One region of the Kitasatospora sp. NBC_00458 genome, then DNA from elsewhere that is predicted to be linked to it. Evidence: riboswitches for the same ligand, from Rfam matches in the RefSeq annotation. Region 1 holds a riboswitch; the other holds the start of a gene.
The links. Region 1 has a riboswitch for cobalamin ahead of metE (5-methyltetrahydropteroyltriglutamate--homocysteine S-methyltransferase). Riboswitches for the same ligand answer to the same signal wherever they lie in the genome.
Positions count from the first base shown of each region.

Region 2: it holds a riboswitch for cobalamin, as region 1 does, so the genes downstream of both, OG550_RS23395 (FecCD family ABC transporter permease) here and metE (5-methyltetrahydropteroyltriglutamate--homocysteine S-methyltransferase) in region 1, are expected to answer to the same signal.

Region 1 is NZ_CP107904.1:6,934,981-6,942,038, reverse strand. It holds gene OG550_RS28300 (tetratricopeptide repeat protein) at 1-2,394, opposite strand, end outside; gene metE (5-methyltetrahydropteroyltriglutamate--homocysteine S-methyltransferase) at 2,642-4,918, opposite strand; cobalamin riboswitch at 5,144-5,366, opposite strand; gene cobF (precorrin-6A synthase (deacetylating)) at 5,551-6,309, shown strand; gene OG550_RS28285 (anthranilate synthase family protein) at 6,899-7,058, shown strand, end outside.
Region 2 is NZ_CP107904.1:5,607,988-5,615,045, reverse strand. It holds gene OG550_RS23420 (amino acid ABC transporter permease) at 1-867, shown strand, start outside; gene OG550_RS23415 (amino acid ABC transporter ATP-binding protein) at 864-1,664, shown strand; gene OG550_RS23410 (CGNR zinc finger domain-containing protein) at 1,811-2,407, shown strand; gene sodX (nickel-type superoxide dismutase maturation protease) at 2,414-2,878, opposite strand; gene sodN (superoxide dismutase, Ni) at 3,067-3,462, shown strand; cobalamin riboswitch at 3,549-3,677, shown strand; gene OG550_RS23395 (FecCD family ABC transporter permease) at 3,783-4,874, shown strand; gene OG550_RS23390 (ABC transporter ATP-binding protein) at 4,919-5,692, shown strand; gene OG550_RS23385 (ABC transporter substrate-binding protein) at 5,721-6,716, shown strand; gene OG550_RS23380 (nuclear transport factor 2 family protein) at 6,797-7,058, shown strand, end outside.

The sequences.
Region 1 (7,058 bases):
GCCGAGCAGGATCTCGGCCACGTCCGCGAGGTTGTGGCCGCCGCGGTAGGTGATCCCGTCCGCCAGCCGCCGGGTGTCGCCGACGGCGTCCGCCGCCTCGCGGGCGGCGCCGCTCATCGCGAGGGCCACCGCTTCGGCGGACCGGATCTTGACCAGCTCGACCGGGTTGGGCACGAGGTCCAGCAGGTCCCTGGCCCGGGCCGCCGCGGCCGACACCGCGGCCACGTCCCCGGACCAGCAGGCCGTCTGTGCCAGGTTGGCCTGGGCCTTCGCCTCGGCGGCGGCCAGTCCCTCGCTCCGGGCCAGGTCGACCGCCTCGGTGTAGGCGGCGGTCGCCTCGTCGAACCGCGCGTTGACCCGCCAGATGTGGCCGAGCAGCCGGAGCCGCTCCCCCTCGTCCTCCGGGCCCCGGCTGCGCTGCTCGCGCAGGGCGGCGAGGGCCGTGGCGAAGCGCCCGTTGAGGTAGTGGTGGTCGCAGAGCCAGTAGCGGGCGGCCGCGTCGAACTCGCCACCCAGCAGGTCCTGGTAGATCTCCGCCGCCGCCGAGTAGTCGCCGTGGTTGCGCAGGGCGTGCGCGAGGTGGATGCGCAGGAGCTGCGCCGTGCGGCTGTCGGGCGGCAGCCCCTCCCCGGCACCGCCGAGGAGGTCGATCGCCTCCTCCACGCGGCCCGTACGACGCAGTTGGACACCCCGTATCGCGGCGCGGACCGCCCGGTACCCGGCCCCGTCGGCCGGGCCGGCGGTGAGCCCGGCGCCGAGCTCCGACCACTGGCCGGCCTCGACCAGGCGCTGGGTGGCCTGGGCCATCCAGTCGTCGAAGACACCGTGCGCGGCCGAGAGCCTGAGGCCGGACTCCAGGGCCTGCGCGGTCGCGGCACGCCCGCCCGAAGGGCCCACGCCCCGGCCCAGCCAGGTCAGCAGCCTGCCCGCGACCTTGTTCCGGTCACGGTCGGACCAGCCGTCCGGGAGGGACCGGTCGGCCTCGCCGATGGCGTGCCGCAGCGCCGTGTGCAGGGCGTACGGCAAGGCGTAGGCGTCGTCGTGGGTGAGGAACGGCCTGCGGAGGAACCTGGCCACGCTCCCGTCGGGAACGCCCGGCTGGCCGGCCCGCAGCAGTGCGGCGTCGACCCGGTCGGTGAGGGCCGCCGTACGGACCAGATCGCGTTCGTCGCGGGGGAGGTCCCTGATCGAGCGGGTGGCGACCGCGGTGAACGAGCCGCCGAAGTCCGCCACCGAGGGCTGCCCGCCGCGCGCCAGCAGCGCGGCGAAGTGCGACACCGAGAGGTCCAGGTAGAGGGGCAGGCCCTGGCCGCCCGAGATGATGCGCTCCCGGACCTCCGGCGACATGGCGGGCTCCCCGTCCCGGGTGAGCGCCTCACTGAGGTAGCTGTCGGCGTCGGAGTCCGAGAGGTATCCGACGAGGTGCTGGCGCGGTTCCGCCGTGTCGTTGCTGAAGTGCAGATTGGGCCAGCACTGCGCTCCGGTGAAGTCGATCTCGGCGCCCGCGCCCGAGTCGGCCCAGTCGACGCGGTTGCGGCCGGTGATCACGAACAGCACGTTCGGCATCAGGTAGACGCAGCGCTGGAGGATCCGTTCCACCGCCCGGTCGGCCCGGCCGTTGACCACCTCGAAGGTGTCGAGGAACACGCACACCGTCGGCCGCCGGCCCGCGCGGCCTCGGCCCGGCAGCCTTTCGAGGTCCCAGGCCAGGAGGTAGGGGAAGTACGAGAGCGTCTCGTAGTCGGCGTCCGCCTCGACCAGTTCGGCGAACAGCTCGCAGTCCGAGAGCAGTCGCCCTTCCCGCACGCGGTCCCGGACGGCCCGGTAGGTGGCCAGCGCCGCGCGGTGGGCGAGCCCTGCGAGGCCGCCCAGGCCGGCGGGGTCGACCTGCCGCACGCTCTCCGCGATCTGGTCGCCCAGCCCGATGCTCCGCGAGGCACGGCGAAGCGCCGGAGAGGCGTCCAGGAACTCCTGCAGCGTCTCTCCGGGATGGGCGCGCGCCCAGTAGGACGCCAGCGCCAGGTCGAAGGCGGGCCAGCGGCTCCCCAGCTGCCCCAGGCCTGCGCGAAGGCGCAGCAGCAGGCTCTCGGTGTCGCAGGCGCCCTCCTCCGAGAGGTCGATCCGCACCGTCGCGACGTCGTCACGGCCCTCGGCCTGCGTGTCGGCGAGGAGGCGTCGTTCGAGCTCGTGGGAGAGCGTCGTCTTGCCTATGCCCCCCACCCCGTAGAAGGTCAGGACGTTGCGGCGGCCCTGTGCACGGTCCACGACCGGCGAGACCCCGGCCTCGTCCAGTGCCCGGTGGAACGCGTCCACCGACCGGCCGAAGGCGGCCACCTCGTCGACCCGGTTGGTGAAGACCTGTTGCGCCGTCACCGTCGAAGAGAGGCCGCTCATGAATGCAGCCCGCAGGTTGACACGTGCCATCCGGCCTCCTCGTGCGCGCCGTTCCGGAGGTGCCCCGCCGCGGTTCCGTCGCGGGGCCATACCCGCCTGAGATCCTGTCAGCAATCTTCTCCGCACCACAAGACGACCACGGTGCCGCCCGACCGGGCCGGGGAGAGCCGGTGGGCGGCGGGTGGTGGGCCCCGCCGGGGGCCGCCTGCGGGCAGGCGGCCCCCCGGCGGGGTGCGGCGGGGTGGGGTCAGCCGGCCAGTTCGCCGCGGACCGCGCGGGCGGCGGCGACCAGGTTCTCCAGGGAGGCGCGGGTCTCCGGCCACCCCCGGGTCTTCAGGCCGCAGTCGGGGTTGACCCAGAGCCGCTCGGCGGGGATCGCCGCCAGCCCCCTGCGCAGCAGCTCGGCGGCCTCCTCGGCGCTCGGCACCCGGGGCGAGTGGATGTCGTAGACACCGGGTCCGACCTCGCGCGGGTAGCCCGCCCCGGCCAGCTCGTGGGCGACCTGCATGTGCGAGCGGGCCGCCTCCAGGGAGATCACGTCGGCGTCGAGCTCGTCGATCGCGGTCATGATCTCGCCGAACTCGGCGTAGCACATGTGGGTGTGGACCTGCGTGTCGGCGCGGACCCCGGAGGTGCTGAGCCGGAACGCCTCGGTCGCCCAGTCCAGGTACGCCGGCCGGTCGGCGGCCCGCAGCGGCAGGGTCTCGCGCAGCGCGGGCTCGTCGACCTGGACGACGGCGGCGCCGGCCGCCTCCAGGTCGGTGACCTCGTCGCGCAGTGCGAGGGCGACCTGCCGGGCGGTGTCGGCGAGGGGCTGGTCGTCGCGGACGAACGACCAGGCGAGCATGGTGACCGGTCCGGTGAGCATGCCCTTGACCGGACGCTCCGTCAGGTCCTGCGCGTAGCGGAACCATTCGACCGTCATCGGGTGCGGGCGGGAGATGTCGCCGGCCAGCACCGGCGGCCGGACGTACCGGGTGCCGTAGGACTGCACCCAGCCCTGCTGGGTGGCCAGGTAGCCGGTGAGCTGCTCGGCGAAGTACTGGACCATGTCGTTGCGCTCGGGTTCGCCGTGCACCAGGACGTCCAGTCCGGCCTTCTCCTGGTAGGCGACGACCTCGCGGACCTCCGCCTCCATCCGCTCCCGGTACCCGGTCCCGTCGAGGCGGCCGGCGCGCAGGTCGGCGCGGGCGGTGCGCAGCTCGGCGGTCTGCGGGAAGGAGCCGATGGTGGTGGTGGGGAGCAGCGGCAGGCCGAGGCGGGCGCGCTGGGCCTCGGCGCGCTCGGGGTAGGCCTGGGCGCGGCGGGCGTCCCCGGGGGTGGTGGCGGCGACGCGGGCGCGGACCGCGGGGTCGCGGGTGAGCGCGGAGGCGGCGCGGGAGGCGAGGTCGGCGCGGTTGGCGGCGAGTTCGGCGGTGATCGCGTGGACGCCCTCGCGCAGGCCCCGGGCGAGGGTGGTGATCTCGGCGGTCTTCTGGCGGGCGAAGGCGAGCCAGCGGGCCACCTGCGGGTCGAGGTCGCGTTCGCGGCCGGCGTCGAGCGGGACGTGCAGCAGGGAGCTGGACGGCGCGACGTCCACCCGGTCGGCCAGGCCGAGCAGGGTGGCGAGGGTGGTCAGCGACTTCTCCAGGTCGTTGATCCAGATGTTGCGGCCGTCCACCACGCCGGCCACGAGGCGCTTGCCGGGCAGTCCGCCGACGGCGGCGAGGTCGGCGAGGTTGGCGGCGCCGGGGCCGGTGAAGTCCAGGCCGACGCCCTCGACGGGGGCCTTGGCGAGGACCTTCAGGGCCTCGCCGGCCCGGTCGAAGTAGGTCGCGACGAGGATGCTCGGCCGGTCGGTGAGCGCGCCGAGCTCGCGGTAGACCCGGGCGGCGGCGTTCAGTTCGGCGGGGGTGCGGTCCTGGACGAGCGCGGGCTCGTCCAGCTGGACCCACTCGGCGCCGGCCGCGCGCAGGTCTCCGAGGAGTTCGGCGTAGACGGGCAGCAGCCGGTCGAGCAGGGTGATCGGCTCGAAGCCGGCGGCCACGCCGGGCGCGGGCTTGGCGAGCAGCAGGTAGGTGAGCGGGCCGACCAGTACCGGGCGGGCGCGGTGGCCGAGGGCGAGGGCCTCGCGCAGCTCGGAGACCGGCTTGGCAGAGTCGGCGGAGAAGACCGTGTCCGGCCCCAACTCGGGTACGAGGTAGTGGTAGTTGGTGTCGAACCACTTGGTCATCTCCAGTGGCGCGACGTCCTGGGTGCCGCGGGCCATCGCGAAGTAGCCGGCCAGCGGGTCGGCGTCGACGGCGGCGCGGTGGCGCGGCGGGATCGCGCCGACGGCGACCGTGGCGTCCAGCACGTGGTCGTAGAACGAGAAGTCGCCGGTAGGGACTTCGCCGATCCCGGCCTCGGCCAGCTGCCGCCAGTTGTCGCGGCGCAGGCCGGCGGCGGTGGCCTGCAGTGCGTCGGCGTCGACGCGGCCGGCCCAGTAGCCCTCGACGGCCTTCTTCAGCTCCCGGTTCGGCCCCTGCCTCGGGTAGCCGTACACGGTGGCCTGCGGGGCGGTGGAGTGCGGCGCGGCGGCCTGCGGACCTGCCTGCGCGGCGGCCTGCGGGGTGGTGGAACTCGTTGACACGGAACTCTCCTTCGCGAGTCGCGCTGCGATCCCGGGAGAGCACGCGGACGCGAAGGTACGGCAGCGGGGACGCGGCACCGAGTCGTGCCCGCCCGCTTCGCCGACCCGCCCACGAGGTCACCGAGATCACCGCGTACGGGGTGCACGCGGGCAGTGGCAGGTCTTCGGACTCGCGGGCACGCCCGCCCTTGAAGGGCGGACACCTAGTGGCCGTCGCTTCCCGGGCCCCGGTGGGGCCCAGTGCATGTGACGGCGGTCGTTCCCACTCACCGCTGCGGGGCAGTCCCGGATTCCCACCGGGTTCCCTCTTGCGACGCGCCTGCCTGGCTGGCAGGGCGAACCGACTGCGGGGCACAGCCTAGGCCCACCCGAGCCGCGCCGTCGGCGATTGTCCGGATGGCGGATGGCCGCGTGGGCGCGCAGGGCGCCGTGGCCGACACGGGCGGGCGGGGAGAGGAGCAGCGGGCGGCGGACGGCGGGCGGCGGACAGCGCGGCGGACGGGCGGGCGGTGGCCGGACAGCGGACGGACGGCACAATCGCTGTCATGCAGCACATCTTCGTCATCGGCATCGGCGCGGGCGACCCCGACCACCTGACCCTGCAGGCGGCCAAGGCCCTCGCCCGCACCGACGTCTTCTTCATCCTCGACAAGAACGAGGAACGCCAGGACATGATCCGGCTGCGCCGGCAGATCCTGGGCGAGCACGGCCGGCCCGGCCACCGCGTGGTGGAGGTGTCGGACGCGGAGCGGGACCGCACCACCCCGGCGTACGCGGCGGCCGTGGAGGACTGGCGCAGCCGCCGGGCCGACCTGGTCGAGCGGCTGGTCGCCGAGCACCTCGGCCCGGAGGAGACCGGCGCGTTCCTGGTCTGGGGCGACCCGAGCCTCTACGACAGCGTCATCGCCGTGATCGACGAGGTGCTGGCGCGCGGGGGTGCGGCGTTCGGGTACGAGGTGATCCCGGGGATCAGCAGCGTCTCGGCGCTCGCCGCGCGGCACCGCACCACGCTGACCCGGGTCGGCCGTCCGGTGCAGATCACCACGGGCCGGCGCCTCGCCGAGGGATTCCCCGAGGGCGTGGACGACGTGGTGGTGATGCTCGACGGGCGGGCCGCCTTCACCGCGGTCGACCCGGAGGGGCTGGAGGTCTTCTACGGCGCCTACCTCGGCACGCCCGACGAGATCCTCGCCGCCGGTCCGCTCGCGGAGACCGCCCCGCGGATCCGGGAGCTGCGCGAGGAGGCCCGCGTGCGCAAGGGCTGGATCATGGACACCTACCTGCTCCGCCGCACGGAGGGCTGACGCCCGCCCATGCGCCGTCCCCGCACCGGCGGGGGCGGCGCATTCGTGTGTGCGGACGGGGTCCGCGGGGCCGCGTCCGCTGGACGGGTTCCGCGAGCCGGGGAGCGGGCCGGGAGACGCGGGACGGGGTCCGCGGAACGGGTCGCACAGGAAATGCTTGACGTTTGTTGACCGCGAGTAGGTAAGGTTAGCCTCACTTCATATACAGCGTCCAACGGGAGCTGCAGATGGCCCTTCGACCATGTCGCGCCGGCCGTCCTGTCCAGCCCTGTCCGGACCAGACCCACCCCCGCCGTGCCGGCCCGGACCGTTCCGGCCTCCATCGCAGCGGCTCCGTCCGTCGGGACGGCACCCCCTGTCGTGACGGCACAGCTCGGACCGGCCCCGCCCCCGGGCGGCAGGGTCCGGCGCGGCCGGGTGTGGGCGGCACCCGCCACCTCCGCCGCCACCCTCCCGGAGGGACCGCTCCCTTGACGATCCCGCAGACAGCCCCGTACTCCACGCCGACCGCGGCTCCGAGCGCACCGCCGACCGGTTCACCGGCCGGATCACCGGGTGCGCCGCCGACCGCCGCCGGAAGCGTGCGGCGATGACCAGGACCGCCCAGCGCCTGCTCCGCCTCATCACCGGCTCCGCGCCGCCGCCGTTCGCCCTGGTGCACCGCCCCGGGACCACCGGTCCCGGCATCCTCGACGTCCTCACCGGCACGGTGAGCCACCCGGCCCGGATCGCCGACCTGCCCGTACCGG
Region 2 (7,058 bases), 1.3 Mb from region 1:
CTCGGCGCGATGCTGCTGAGCGCCCTCTTCACCAACCCCGCTTTCAAGTGGGACATCGTCGGGAAGTACCTCTTCCACGACAGCATCGTGCACGGCATGCTCGTCACGCTGGAGCTGACCGCGCTCGCCATGATCATGGGTGTGGTCGGCGGCATCATCCTCGCGGTGATGCGGCTCTCCCGGAACCCGCTGCTCTCCGGCACCGCCTGGATCTACATCTGGGTCTTCCGCGGCACCCCGGTGCTGGTGCAGCTGGTGTTCTGGAACTTCCTCGGCCTGATCTGGGCCAAGCTCTCGATCGGCGTGCCGTGGGGACCGGAGTTCTGGTCCGAGTCCACCAACGTGCTGATCCCGACCTTCGTCGCCGCCCTGCTGGGCCTCGGCCTGAACGAGGCCGCCTACATGGCGGAGATCGTCCGCGGCGGCATCCAGTCGGTGGACGAGGGCCAGGCCGAGGCGTCGCACGCGCTCGGCATGAGCCAGTTCACGACCATGCGGCGGGTCATCCTGCCGCAGGCGATGCGGGTGATCATCCCGCCGACCGGCAACGAGACCATCTCGATGCTCAAGACCACCTCGCTGGTCTCCGTGATCTCCCTGGAGGAGATCTTCCGCGCCGGTCAGATCATCTACTCTCGGAACTACCAGAACATCCCGATCCTGATCGTGGTCAGCCTCTGGTACCTCGCCTTCACCTCCGTGCTGACCATCGGCCAGTACTACATCGAGCGGCACTACGCCCGCGGCTCCAACCGGACCCTCCCGCCCACCCCGCTGCAGCGACTGCGGGGCCTGTTCGCCGGGAAGCGCACCCCGAAGACCCAGCACGACGTGGTCCCGGGGATCGAGGGAGGTGGTCACGTATGACCGATCTGACCAAGCCGACCGCCGACGCCCCCCAGGGCGGCCCGATGGTCCGCGCCGAGAACGTCCACAAGTCCTACGGTGCCGTGCACGTCCTCAAGGGCATCGACCTGGAGGTCAAGCAGGGCGAGGTGTTCTGCCTGATCGGCCCCTCCGGCTCCGGCAAGTCGACCTTCCTCCGGTGCATCAACCACCTGGAGAAGATCAACGGCGGCCGGCTCTGGGTGGACGGCGACCTCGTCGGCTACCGCCAGAAGGGCGACCGGCTCTACGAGCTCAAGGACAGCGAGGTCGCGCTGAAGCGGCGCGACATCGGCATGGTCTTCCAGCGCTTCAACCTGTTCCCGCACATGACCGCCATAGAGAACATCATCGAGGCGCCGGTGCAGGTCAAGGGCGAGAGCAGGAGCGCCGCCCGGGAGCGCGGGATGGCCCTGCTGGAGCGGGTCGGCCTGGCCGACAAGGCGAAGAACTACCCGTCCCAGCTCTCCGGCGGCCAGCAGCAGCGGGTGGCGATCGCCCGGGCCCTGGCCATGAAGCCCAAGCTGATGCTCTTCGACGAGCCCACCTCGGCGCTCGACCCCGAGCTGGTCGGCGACGTCCTCGACGTCATGCGCGGCCTCGCCGAGGAGGGGATGACCATGGTGGTCGTCACCCACGAGATGGGCTTCGCCCGCGAGGTCGGCGACGCGCTGGTGTTCATGGACGGCGGCGTGGTCGTCGAGTCCGGCGACCCGCGCCAGGTCCTCACCGACCCGCAGCACGAGCGCACCCGCGCGTTCCTCTCCAAGGTGCTCTGACCCGGGCCGGGGCGCCCCGATCCGGGGCGCCCCGAACGCGCCCGCCCCGGCGCCCGGCAGGCCGGTCCTGCCGGGCGCCGACGTTTTCCCCGAACGGGTAATAGGCTGGAGGCAGTCAGCCCGTTACCTACCCTGGAAGGACCCCCGTGGAGCTCGCCTCGTACGCCGATCTGGCCGTCCGGCTGGTGAACACCGAGGAGCCCGAGCGCGGCACCGACGCGCTGACCTCGGTGGAGGCGGTGCGCGGACTGTTCTCGGACTCCTCCCGCGCCCGCGACCTGGCCGACGAGTCCGACCTGCCCCGGCTGCGGGCCGTCCGCACCCGGCTGCGCGGGGTCTTCGAGGCCGCCGCCGAGGGCGACGAGTTCCGCAGCGTCGACCTGCTGAACAGCCTGCTGATGGAGTTCCCGGTCAGTCCGCTGGTCTCCGGCCACGACTACCTCGACGCCGACGGTCGGCCCCGCTGGCACCTGCACCTCGCCGACAACTCCCCGACCGCGACCGCGCACTTCAGCGCCGTCGCCTGCATGGGCCTGGCCGTCCACCTGACCGAGCTGGGCTCCGACCGGCTGGGCATCTGCCAGGCCGCGCCCTGCCGCAACGCCTACCTGGACACCTCGACCAACCGGTCCCGGCGGTACTGCTCGGACCGCTGCGCGACCCGCGCGAACGTCGCCGCCTACCGGGCCCGCAAGCGGCTGGAGGCCCAGGAGGCCGCCGCCGCCATCGCCGGGCAGGGCTAGGGCGGGTCAGGCCCCGGTCCCCCGGATCTCCTCCGGGCGGACCCAGACGCCGAAGCGCCTGGCCAGTCCCGGGATCCGGACCAGCGGGGCGGAGAGCAGCAGCCGCTCCAGCCGGCGGCCCGGGGCCAGCCAGGCCGGGCGCGGGCGCAGCCTCAGCAGCACCCGGCCGAGCACCAGCTCCTCCGGGACCGCGCCGTAGCTGCGGCTGTCGCTGTCCACCGGCCGGTTGTCCGAGAGCAGCCACCACCCCTTGGGGCGCCGGCCGTCGGCCCGCTTGACCACCAGCAGGTCCTGCTGGAACGGGTGGCGGAACACCACCACCGCGCCCGGCCGGATCCGCGCCCCGTACCGGACCAGCAGCTGGTCCCCCTCGCGCAGCGTCGGCACCATCGAGTCGCCCGCCACGTCGATCAGCCCGAACGGCGCGCCACCCCCCGCGGTGCCGCCCTCCGATTCCGCGCTCCGCGCCACGACTCCTCCTCCCGGCTCCCGACCGCGTCCTCGGCTCCCCAGTCTGCCGTACGGACCGTCACCCGCCGGTGTCCGGATTCGCACGGTTCCGGCTCCGACTTTTGCCCTAGGCCCGCTGCCCGACCGCGAAACCCCGCGGGCGGCGGGGTAATCTCGGCCGCGGGAAGACGATCTAAGGAAGGACTCCCATGTTCTCTCGTCTGTTTGCACCGCGCGCCACCGCCCACGCCCACTGTGACCTGCCCTGCGGCGTGTACGACCCCGCTCAGGCCCGGATCGAGGCCGAGTCGGTGAAGGCCACCCAGGAGAAGTACCAGGCCAACGAGGACCCGCACTTCCGGGCCCGCGCCGTCATCATCAAGGAGCAGCGCGCCGAGGCCGTCAAGCACCACATCTCGGTGCTGTGGAGCGACTACTTCAAGGCCCCGCACTTCGAGAAGTACCCGCAGCTGCACCAGCTGGTCAACGACACCCTGAAGGCCGCCTCGGCCGCCAAGGCGTCGACCGACCCGGCCACCGGGCAGGCCCTGCTCGACCTGATCGCCGAGGTCGACAAGATCTTCTGGGAGACCAAGCAGGGCTGATCCCCGCTCACGACCCTTCGGCCGCCCCCGTCCGCACCGCCGGACGGGGGCGGCCGTGCGTTTCCCCGATCATCCGACCGGGTAAGGGTTGCCTGCCCTGAGCGCTTGTTATGCTGCCAGGGCGTCCCGAGGGGGAAGCCGGTGCGAATCCGGCGCTGACCCGCAACGGTAAACGGTGCCCCGCACCGTGAGCCCGATCGCCCCGGGACGCCGACCTCCCGACAACTCGCCGCGGACTGCGAGGGGATGGCGCCCCGGCACATCCCCGCCCGGGCGCGCCGCCCCGCGCCGAACCGGCCCGAGGCGAAGGCGCGCCCCTCTTGAGCACCACCGCCACCGCACCACCGGCGCCGGCCGGCGCCCCGCCCGGACCGGGCCGGACACCCACCCTCCCGCTGGCCGCAGGCCTCGCCGCGGCCCTGCTGCTCTCCCTGGTCTGCGCGGTGACACTGGGCTCCTCCGGCCTCGGCTGGTCCCAGGTGCTGCGACTGCTCGGCGCCGGCCTGACCGGCGGCCGGCTGGAGGCCGACGAGGCCGCCGCCTACGCGATCGTCTGGGAGATCCGGCTGCCGCGCGCCGTCCTCGCCGCCGTCGTCGGCGCCGGACTGTCCGTCACCGGCGCGGCGGTGCAGGCGATGGTCCGCAACGCGCTGGCCGACCCCTTCGTGCTCGGCATCTCCTCCGGCGCCTCGGTCGGCGCCAGCGCCGTCCTGATGCTCGGCGCCTTCGCCTCGCTCGGCGTCTGGGCGCTGTCCGTCTCCGCCTTCGGCGCCGCCCTGATCGCCATGGTGCTGGTCTACCTGACGGCCCGTACCGCCTACGGGCTCACCCCGCTGCGACTGGTGCTGACCGGCACCGCGATGTCCTACGGCTTCTCCGCCGTCACGGCGCTGATGGTGTTCGCCGCCGCCCGCGGCGAGGCCGCCCGCTCCGCCATGATGTGGCTGCTCGGCAGCCTCGGCGGGGCCACCTGGGCCTCGGTGCCGATCGCCGCCGCCACCGTCCTGGCCGGCGCGGCCTACCTGCTCTGCGCCGCCGGCCGGCTGGACGCGCTCGCCATGGGCGACGAGACGGCCGCCTCGCTCGGCGTCGACCCGGACCGGCTGCGGCGCGAACTGTTCGTCGTGACGGCGGCCGTCACCGGCACCGTGGTCGCGGTCAGCGGCGCGATCGGCTTCGTCGGGCTGATGGTCCCGCACCTGGTGCGGATGCTGGTCGGCGCCGGACACCGCCGGGTGCTGGTGATCGCCCCGCTCGCCGGGGCACTGCTGCTGGTCTGGGTGGACGTCGTCTCCCGCACCCTGCTGGCGCCGGCCGAACTGCCGGTCGGGGTGGTCACCGCCGCCCTCGGGGTCCCCTGCTTCCTGCTGCTGATGCGCCGTCGCGGCTACTCCTTCGGAGGTGGCCGGTGACCACGGCCCGCACGACCGTCCCCGGGCCCGCCGCGGCCCCCGCCCTGGACCTCGCCGTCGACCGCGTCTCGGTCGAGGTGGCCGGCCTCCGACTGGTCCACGACGTCACCCTGGACGCCGCGGCCGGGCAGGTCGTCGGCCTGGTCGGACCGAACGGCAGCGGCAAGTCCACCCTGCTGCGCTGCGTCTACCGGGCGCTGCGGCCCGCCGCCGGGGCCGTCCGGCTGGGCGGCGAGGAGCTGCACGCGCTCACCGCGCGCGAGGCCGCCCGGCGGGTCGCCGCGCTGCCGCAGGAGCACTCCGCCGAGTTCGACTTCACGGTGGCCGAGGTGGTCGGCATGGGCCGGCTGCCGCACCGCCGCGGGTTCGCCGCCGCCGCCGCCTCCGGCGACGGCGAGCGGTGCGCCGGGGCGCTGCGCCGGGTGGGCGCCGCGCACCTGGCCGAACGGGGCTTCCTGAGCCTGTCCGGCGGCGAGAAGCAGCGGGTGCTGATCGCCCGGGCGCTGGTCCAGGAGCCGAAGGTGCTGGTGCTCGACGAACCCACCAACCACCTGGACATCGCCCACCAGCTGGAGGTGCTGGCGCTGGTCCGGGAGGCCGGGCCGACCGTGCTCACCGCGCTGCACGACCTCAACCTCGCGGCCGGCCACTGCGACCTGCTGTACGTGGTCGCGGCCGGGCGGATCGTCGCCTCGGGACCGCCCGCCGAGGTGCTCGAACCCGCGCTGCTCGCCGAGGTGTTCGGAGTCCGGGCGACGCCCGTCCGGCACCCCGTGACCGGCGCCGTCCAGCTGCTCTTCGACCGACTCGCCAAGTGACCCCCCGTTGATCCAGCAAGGAACCCCCATGCGCACCAAGGCCGTTGCCGCCGCCGCCCTGCTCACCCTCGCGCTCACCGGCTGCGGGGCCGAGATCGCCCCGAGCGGTGACGGCGCCACCGCCTCCGCCCACTACCCGGTGACCGTCAGGAACTGCGGCACCGAGCTCACCTTCAAGCAGAAGCCGGCCCGGACGGTGACCAACGACGTCGGCATCACCGAGCTGATGCTGGCGCTCGGCCTGGAGAACCGGATGGCCGGCTACGTGATGCCCGACGACAAGGGCGACGTCGGGAAGGTCGCCTGGAAGGACGGCTACCAGCGGACCACCTGGCTCTCCAAGAAGCAGATCACCAAGGAGATCGCGCTGGAGGCCAAGGCCGACCTGGTCTTCGCCGGCTGGCACTACGGCTTCGACGACGCGAGCGGCGTCACCCCGCAGGCGCTGGGCGACCTGGGCATCGCCTCGTACGTGCTCAGCGAGTCCTGCCGCAGCGGCAAGGGCCCGGAGCGCGGCGTGATGTCCCCGCTGGACGCGCTCTACACCGACCTCGCCAACCTGGGCGAGATCTTCGACGTCCGGGACCGGGCCGACAAGCTGATCGCCGACTTCAAGGGGCAGGTCGCCGCCGTGCCCGAGCCGGCGTACCGGCCCGGCGTCTTCCTGTACGACAGCGGCGAGGACAAGCCGTACACCTCGGGGAAGTTCGCCGCGCCCGAGGAGATCATCGCCAAGGCCGGCGGGCGGAACGTGATGGGCGACGTCGCCGACTCGTGGACGACGGTCGGCTGGGAGAGCGTGGTCCAGCGCGACCCCGAGGTGATCGTGATCAACAACTACGGCACCCCGGACGCCGAGAGCAAGCGGAAGTTCCTGAAGTCCTTCCCCCCGCTGGCCGGCGTCTCCGCGGTCCGCAACGACCGGATCTTCGTCCTGGACTACGTCGACCTGGTCGAGAGCCCGCGCAACCCGGCCGCGATCACCGCGCTGGCCGCCTACCTGCGCACCGTCCCGGCCCGCTGAACCACCGCTCCGCCGGCCGGTTCCGCCGGGCGTACGCTCGAAACGTACGAGCCGACGGAACCGACCGGAGGAGCGAGGACATGACCGCCATGGCCGCACCGCCCGCCTTCGACACCGGGGCCCTGCGCGAGGGCATCGAGCACGCCGACGCCGACGCCCTGCTGGCGCTCTACGCGGACGACGCCGAACTGCGCGTGGTCGACCGCAGGACCCAGCCCAGCCACCCGCTGGTGGTGCACGGCCGGGACCAGATCGGCGCGCTGCTGGACGACCTCTACGGCCGGGAGACCACCCACCGGCTCGAACAGGTGGTGCTCCAGGACGACCGGCTCGCCTTCCTGG